Linked DNA regions of Haloterrigena salifodinae. Each later gene encodes a partner of the first gene's protein in a complex. Links are inferred from orthologs where the notes say so. Each region holds a gene or a part of one and is shown in the gene's direction. Other genes may lie near its edges.

Evidence for each region. Proteins that work in one complex are often made in the same cells at the same time.
Region 2: the proteins of dph2 (region 1) and EH209_RS15145 are in contact, whole or in part, in a crystal structure (PDB 6Q2D), measured with the Methanobrevibacter smithii proteins. The link is inferred for Haloterrigena salifodinae from one-to-one orthologs. Residues at the interface, in WP_011954460.1 of Methanobrevibacter smithii: Met1, Met3, Tyr4, Pro28, Glu29, Gly30, Leu31, Met33, Phe58, His80, Thr124, Gln126, Ser179, Gly180, Asn181, Phe182, His183, Leu185, Tyr201, Asn202, Phe211, Ile215, Arg291, Asp295, Asp296, Gln298, Met299; in WP_011954157.1 of Methanobrevibacter smithii: Pro482, Asn483, Lys484, His485, Tyr553, Asp555, Glu556, Glu559, Leu560, Leu591, His592, Glu593, Asp594, Ala595, Val596, His597, Arg598, Gly599, Pro600.

The regions. Positions count from the first base shown.
Region 1 is NZ_RQWN01000005.1:68,794-72,143, reverse strand. What follows is about bases 253-3,201. They hold dph2 (diphthamide biosynthesis enzyme Dph2), read left to right. Parts: upstream 253-1,176; coding sequence 1,177-2,226; downstream 2,227-3,201. Other genes in these bases: EH209_RS20505 (superoxide dismutase), read right to left, coding at 2,270-3,049; EH209_RS20515 (DUF7139 domain-containing protein), read right to left, coding at 253-930. Outside these bases: more of EH209_RS20515, read right to left, coding at 31-252. UniProt on the Methanocaldococcus jannaschii protein: Catalyzes the first step of diphthamide biosynthesis, i.e. the transfer of the 3-amino-3-carboxypropyl group from S-adenosyl-L-methionine (SAM) to the C2 position of the imidazole ring of the target histidine residue in translation elongation factor 2 (EF-2).
Region 2 is NZ_RQWN01000003.1:115,132-118,452, reverse strand. What follows is about bases 331-3,250. They hold EH209_RS15145 (elongation factor EF-2), read left to right. Parts: upstream 331-657; coding sequence 658-2,844; downstream 2,845-3,250. Other genes in these bases: serS (serine--tRNA ligase), read right to left, coding at 3,112-3,250. Also shown: EH209_RS15150 (DUF5781 family protein), read right to left, coding at 1-320; more of serS, read right to left, coding at 3,251-3,321. UniProt on the Methanocaldococcus jannaschii protein: Catalyzes the GTP-dependent ribosomal translocation step during translation elongation.

The DNA.
Region 1 (3,350 bases):
AAGAATATTTTAACTTTGGGTAGCGAAGGATTACTCCCGACCCAGCAGTTGACGCAATCGGTTGAGCAGGCCGGACAGCGGCGAGCCGTCGTCGTCGGCCGTCGCCATCTCCTCGGCCCGCTGCTGCTCGCGGAGTTCCCTCAGTTTCGCCGTCTGATCGTCGACCGTCGATTGCGAGGTGGTCGTCTTCGTCTCGCCGCCTTTCAGTCCCTTGAGCCCGGCGACCTGCGCGTCGACACCGGTCGAACGAGTCGTCTTCGTCCCGGCGTCGGCGTCGATCGAGACCTCGTCCAACTCGTCCTCGGAGAAGCTCAGACGCTTGTGTTCGGTCTTCTGGACGCCGCCCCAGGAGAGTTCGACGTCCTCCATCGCCTCGTCGATGTCGCCCCGAACGTCGGCATCGGTGAGTTCGTCTTCCTCGTCCTCGTCGTCAGTTTCGACGGCCTCGACGCGCCGGGCCATATCGAGGTAGTGGGCGATCAGCGCCGCGCCGGTCGACGCCGTCAGGCCGGCGAGACCGATCGCGTAGAGCGCGACGACCTGCGCCGTGTAGTCGGCTCCGTAGCCGTTCCAGTCGTCGGGATAGGCGTACAGAAAGCCGCCGACGGCCACGAGCGTGATGATAACGCCCGCTATCGACGTGTACAGCACCCGGCGCTCGGAGGGTAACAGGACCACGATTCCCAGCATGAGAAGCGGGAGTGCGATCATGACGATACCGTACGCGGGTTCGGCCCACGTTATGTGGGCCGCGCTGCGGGCTTCGAACGTACTGCTCCACAAGAAGAGCAACAGCGCGATGCTTGCCAGGCCGATGCCGCCGAGAAACAGACCGAAGCCGACATAGACGTCGGTTCGATCCTCCGGTTCGCCGATGTACCGACGGTAGAGGTCGAAGAGAAATCCGTCTGGAGACTGTTCCGCTGACATTAGCTTTCCGTTTATACTCCAGTACTATGACTGTTGGGTCGCGAAACCAATCCGTTTCTGCGGGGTTCTGAGGGCACATCGGCGCCACCGATCGCAACTGATTTTCTCTTTCACGCGCCCGCACGGGAACGTGCACGCACCACCATACACTATCTCAGTATCGCTGCCAACGGACCCCGCTCGGGGCCGTTCGACGACGGGTCGAAAAGCGCGGCCGTTTTACGTCCGTGGCCGCTATGACGGATAATGAGTCAGGAGTCGGAGTACACCGAGGGGGACCTCCGGAACACCGGAATGCAGCTCAAACACGACCGCGAGTGGGACTACGAACTCGAGCAGATCGTCGACGCCATCGAGGAGCGCGACGCCAAGAAGGTCGGCCTGCAGTTCCCGGAGGGACTGAAACGGCGCGGCCCGGCCGTCGCCGACGACCTCCGCGAACTGTCCGACGACGACGTGACGTTCATGCTCTCGGGCCAGCCCTGTTACGGCGCCTGCGACCTCGACACCTATCTGATGAAGCGCACCGACGTGTTCGTCCACTTCGGCCACTCGCCGATGAAGAACACGGACAAGGTGATCTACGTGCCGCTGTTCTCGAACGTCGAGGTCACGCCGATCATGGAGGAGGCCCTCGACACTCTGGAGCCGCCCGAGGAGACCGAAGACGTCGGCCTCGTGACAACGGCCCAGCACATGAACCGCTACGAGGAGATGAGCGAGTTCCTCGAGGAGCGAGGCTACGACGTCCACAGCCGTCGCGGCGACGAGCGGCTGACCCACGAGGGGCAGGTGCTCGGTTGTAACTACGCGAGTGCGGACGTGCCAGCGGATCAGGTCCTCTACGTCGGCGGCGGAAAGTTCCACCCGCTCGGCCTGGCGATGGAGTACCCCGAGAAACACGTCGTCATCGCCGACCCCGTCAACAACGTCGTCACCGTCGCCGATACCGAGAAGTTCATGAAGCAACGGTACGGTGCCGTCCACCGCGCGATGGACGCCGAGAAGTGGGGCGTCATCTTCTGTACCAAGATCGGCCAGGGCCGCTGGGAACAGGCCCAGGAGATCCTCGCGGACAACGACGACGCCTACCTCATCACGATGGACGAGGTGACGCCGGACCGCCTGCGCAACTTCGACATGGACGCGTTCGTTAACACGGGCTGTCCGCGGATCACGACCGACGACGGCCCGCAGTTCCACAAGCCGATGCTCACGCCCGGCGAATACGAGATTGCCGTCGGCAACAAGTCCCTCGAGGACCTCTCCTTCGACACGTTCCACGGAACCTGGTAGGCGGTCTTAGTCCCGTTTTTCGATTCTCCGCTCTTCAGCTAGATCACACCCCATCAGCCTCGAGTTCGGCCCCGGCCGTCTCCGTGAGCAGTTCGTATCGCTTCCCGACGCCGCCCCAGTCGACGACGTTCCACCACGCCTCGACGTAGGCCTCGCGATCGTTCTCGTACTGGAGGTAATAGGCGTGCTCCCAAACGTCGAGCGCGAGGATCGGCACCGCGCGCTGGTGGGCGAGTTCGTTCTGGTCCTCGACCTGTCCGACGACGAGCGCGCCGGCCAGCGGTTCGTAGAAGAGCATCGCCCAGCCGTCGCCCTCGACCGCGTTCGCGGTCGCGGCGAACTCCGCCTGGAACGCCTCGAACGAGCCGAACTGCGACTCGAGCGCCGCCGCAAGGTCGCCCTCGGGATCGCCGCCGCCGTCGGGGCTCATGCTTTCCCAGAAGACGGTGTGGTTGACGTGGCCGGAGAGGTTGAACGAGAAGTCGCGCTTCGCGGCCCGGATACCGTCGAACTCGCCGGACGATCGCATCGATTCGAACGCCTCGAGTGCTGCGTTCGTGCTGTCGACGTACGACTGGTGGTGTTCACTGTGGTGGAGTTCCATAATCCGCTCGTCGATGTGCGGCTCGAGCGCGTCGTACGCGTACGGGAGGTCGGGCAGTCGATATCGCGGATAACCCCCGGTTACGGCTGCCTCATCGTCGTCCGCGGCCGCCGATACCGTCGTCGCACCCGTACCGAGCAACGCGATAGCGGCCGTGCCGCCGATCGTTTCTAAGACGTTTCGTCGTCGGAATCCGGCATCCAATTGGCCGTTTGACATGCAATATATGTTCCCGCGAGAAAGCGTCGTCAACGTTATCCCGGCACTCGACGGCGTCTCACGTGGCAGTCGGTCGCAGGCGAGATTGGGTAATTACCGATGAAACAGTCCGTTCACGATAGTCCCGCAAGGGGGGACATACAGTAACAAACATCCTATTATGGAGCCGATATCGAAATACCGTACTACTATTAACGGGAATTTAGACTTCTAGCGGAGATATTCAGTAAAATATGGGTAATCTCGCACTGATTCCAAAGTGGTTTGGAGCAGTTCTTTAGCCCCACTAACACAGACCAGT
Region 2 (3,321 bases), on another replicon or contig:
CGCCGTTCAACGCTCTTGCCGGCCAGCGCGAGGAAGAGCACTTCCTCGGTCGACTGGGTGTGCGAGGGGTGTTCCTGTTCGTGTCGGGCCATGTGGGCGAACTCGTGGAGGGCCAGTTCACGGGCCATGGCACTCGAGGCGGCCTGCCTCGAGATGTTCAGGACGTGGCGATCGTCGTAGTGACCGGCCCAGGTGCGTTCGTCGGGATCGTCCCGGAGCCGGACGTCGACCGGCAGCGAGAGGTCATGCTCGGTCTCGAAGAGGTCGCGGGCGCTGAGGAATGGAGAAGTCGGTCCCGGTCCCTGTACGCGTATATTCATGTGTACGGATAGCAAGGGGTCGAAGGATTTGACTCTTTTGTGCGTTCGCGTGCGGCGGACGACCTCGGCGTGCCACGTAGCGCGCGGTTGCGACTCCGAACCAGTTTGGGATCGGGCAGGTTCGCAGGGGCGAGTAGGCGGGATCAGACAGTTTGCTGACGATTGCTGCGTAGAACGACGGGTTCGGCGGTAGACGGGCCGGTTGACAGCGACCAAATTGTGTAAGGGATTCACTCACTCAAATTGGATATTCCACCGCTGGAGCCGGGAAACGCGACGAATTCCGGCGGCGACGAAACACTACCCTTTTGACCCCACTGGCGGTAATGGGGGGTATATGGGCCGACGCAAGAAGATCGTCCAAGAGTGTGAACGGTTGATGGACGAACCGGAGAACATCCGGAACATCGCCATCGCCGCTCACGTTGACCACGGGAAAACGACGCTTACCGACAATCTGCTGGCTGGTGCCGGCATGATCTCCGACGAGACCGCCGGCGAGCAGCTCGCGATGGACACCGAGGAAGACGAACAGGAACGCGGGATCACCATCGACGCGGCGAACGTCTCGATGACTCACGAGTACGAGGACACCAACCACCTCATCAACCTCATCGACACGCCGGGCCACGTCGACTTCGGTGGCGACGTGACGCGGGCGATGCGCGCCGTCGACGGTGCGCTCGTCGTCGTCGACGCTGTCGAGGGGGCCATGCCCCAGACCGAGACGGTGCTGCGACAGGCCCTTCGCGAGGGCGTCAAGCCGACTCTGTTCATCAACAAGGTCGACCGCCTGATCTCCGAACTGCAGGAAGGTCCCGAAGAGATGCAGCAGCGCCTGCTGTCGGTTATCAGCGACGTCAACGAGCTGATCCGCGGCATGACCGAGGATATGGACGACATCGACGACTGGACCGTCTCTGTCGAGGACGGCACCGTCGGATTCGGCTCCGCGCTCTACAAGTGGGGCGTCTCCATGCCCTCGATGCAGCGGACGGGGATGGACTTCGGCGAGATAATGGAACTCGAGCGCGCGGACAAGCGCCAGGAGCTCCACGAGCGGACGCCGCTGTCGGACGTCGTGCTCGACATGGTCTGTGAGCACTTCCCGAACCCCATCGACGCCCAGCCCCGTCGTATTCCGCGGGTCTGGCGCGGCGACGACCAGACCGACCTCGCCGAATCGATGCGACTCGTCGACGAGGACGGCGAGGTCGTGCTGATGGTCACCGACATCGGGGTCGACCCCCACGCCGGCGAAATCGCTGCGGGCCGCGTCTTCTCGGGTACCCTCGAGAAGGGCCAGGAGCTGTACGTCTCCGGAACGGTGGGCAAGAACCGCGTCCAGAGCGTCGGCATCTACATGGGCGGCGAGCGCGAGGAAGTGGAGGAAGTTCCCGCCGGGAACATCGCCGCCGTCACCGGCCTCAAGGACGCCATCGCCGGCTCGACCGTCTCGAGCGTCGAGATGACCCCGTTCGAGTCGATCGAACACATCTCGGAGCCGGTCATCACGAAGTCTGTCGAGGCCCAGAACATGGACGACCTGCCGAAGCTGATCGAGACGCTCCGACAGGTCTCCAAGGAGGACCCGACGATCCAGATCAACATCAACGAGGACACCGGCGAACACCTGATCTCCGGACAGGGTGAGCTCCACCTCGAGGTCATCACTCAGCGTATCGAGAAGAATCAGGGTATTCCGGTCAACACTGGTGAGCCGATCGTCGTCTACCGCGAGCAGCCCCAGAACCCCAGCGACGAGGTCGAGGGCATCTCGCCGAACCGCCACAACCGCTTCTACATCTCCATCGAACCGATGACGGACGACCTCGTCGAGACGATCCAGCTCGGCGAGGCCTCGATGGACATGCCCGAGCAGGAACGCCGCGAGGCCCTGCAGGAAGCCGGCATGGACAAGGACACGTCCCAGAACGTCGAGCACATCCACGGGACGAACATCCTCATCGACGACACGAAGGGTATCCAGCACCTCAACGAGACGATGGAACTCGTCGTCGAGGGTCTCGAGGAAGCCCTCGACAACGGCCCGCTGGCCAACGAGCCGGTGCAGGGGACGCTCATCCGCCTCCACGACGCCCGGCTCCACGAGGACACCATCCACCGCGGTCCGGCACAGGTCATCCCGGCGACCCGCGAGGCCGTCCACAAGTCCTTGATCGACGGGAAGATCAAGATGCTCGAGCCGATGCAGGACGTCCGCATCGACGTGCCCAACGACCACATGGGCGCCGCCTCCGGCGAGATCCAGGGTCGTCGTGGCCGCGTCGACGACATGTACCAGGAAGGGGACCTCATGGTCGTCGAGGGTATCGCGCCCGTCGGCGAGATGATCGGATTCGCGAGCGACATCCGCTCCGCGACCGAAGGTCGCGCCTCCTGGAACACGGAGAACGCCGGCTTCGAGGTCATGTCCGACTCCCTCCAGCGCGACAAGATCATGGAGATCCGCGAGCGCAAGGGCATGAAGCTCGAGCTGCCGCCAAGCATCGACTACCTGTAGAGTCGACTCGCCACTCGTAACCGCGATTTCTTCCGTTATTTTTCGCCTCGAGTGCCGGCTCCATCTCTCGACAGATCGGTCGCTCCTCGAATCCGACGAGGTAACCTCGAGAACCCATGCAAGTGTCGCCGAGTCGCTCGGTTTGCCGCCGCTCGATCGAAGCCGGTGTGAATCGAAATCGAGCGGCTCGCCGGTCGCAGCGAGAACGAGTGAAGCGGATCTGAGAAGCGTTTAAAGAGTGAGGTACTGCCAGACGCCGAGATGCGCTTACTCCCGCTCGCCGGCACCGAGCGCGCTCTCGCCGACCTTCTCGTGGCCCTCGATGACCTCTTGACCGCCCATGTACGGCCGTAGGGGTTCGGGGACCGTCACGGTGCCGTCCTCGTTCTGGTAGTACTCGAGGATGGCCACCATCACGCGCGGAATCGCGAGCCCCGAGGCGTTCAGCGTGTGGAGGTACTCCGCCGACTCGTGGCG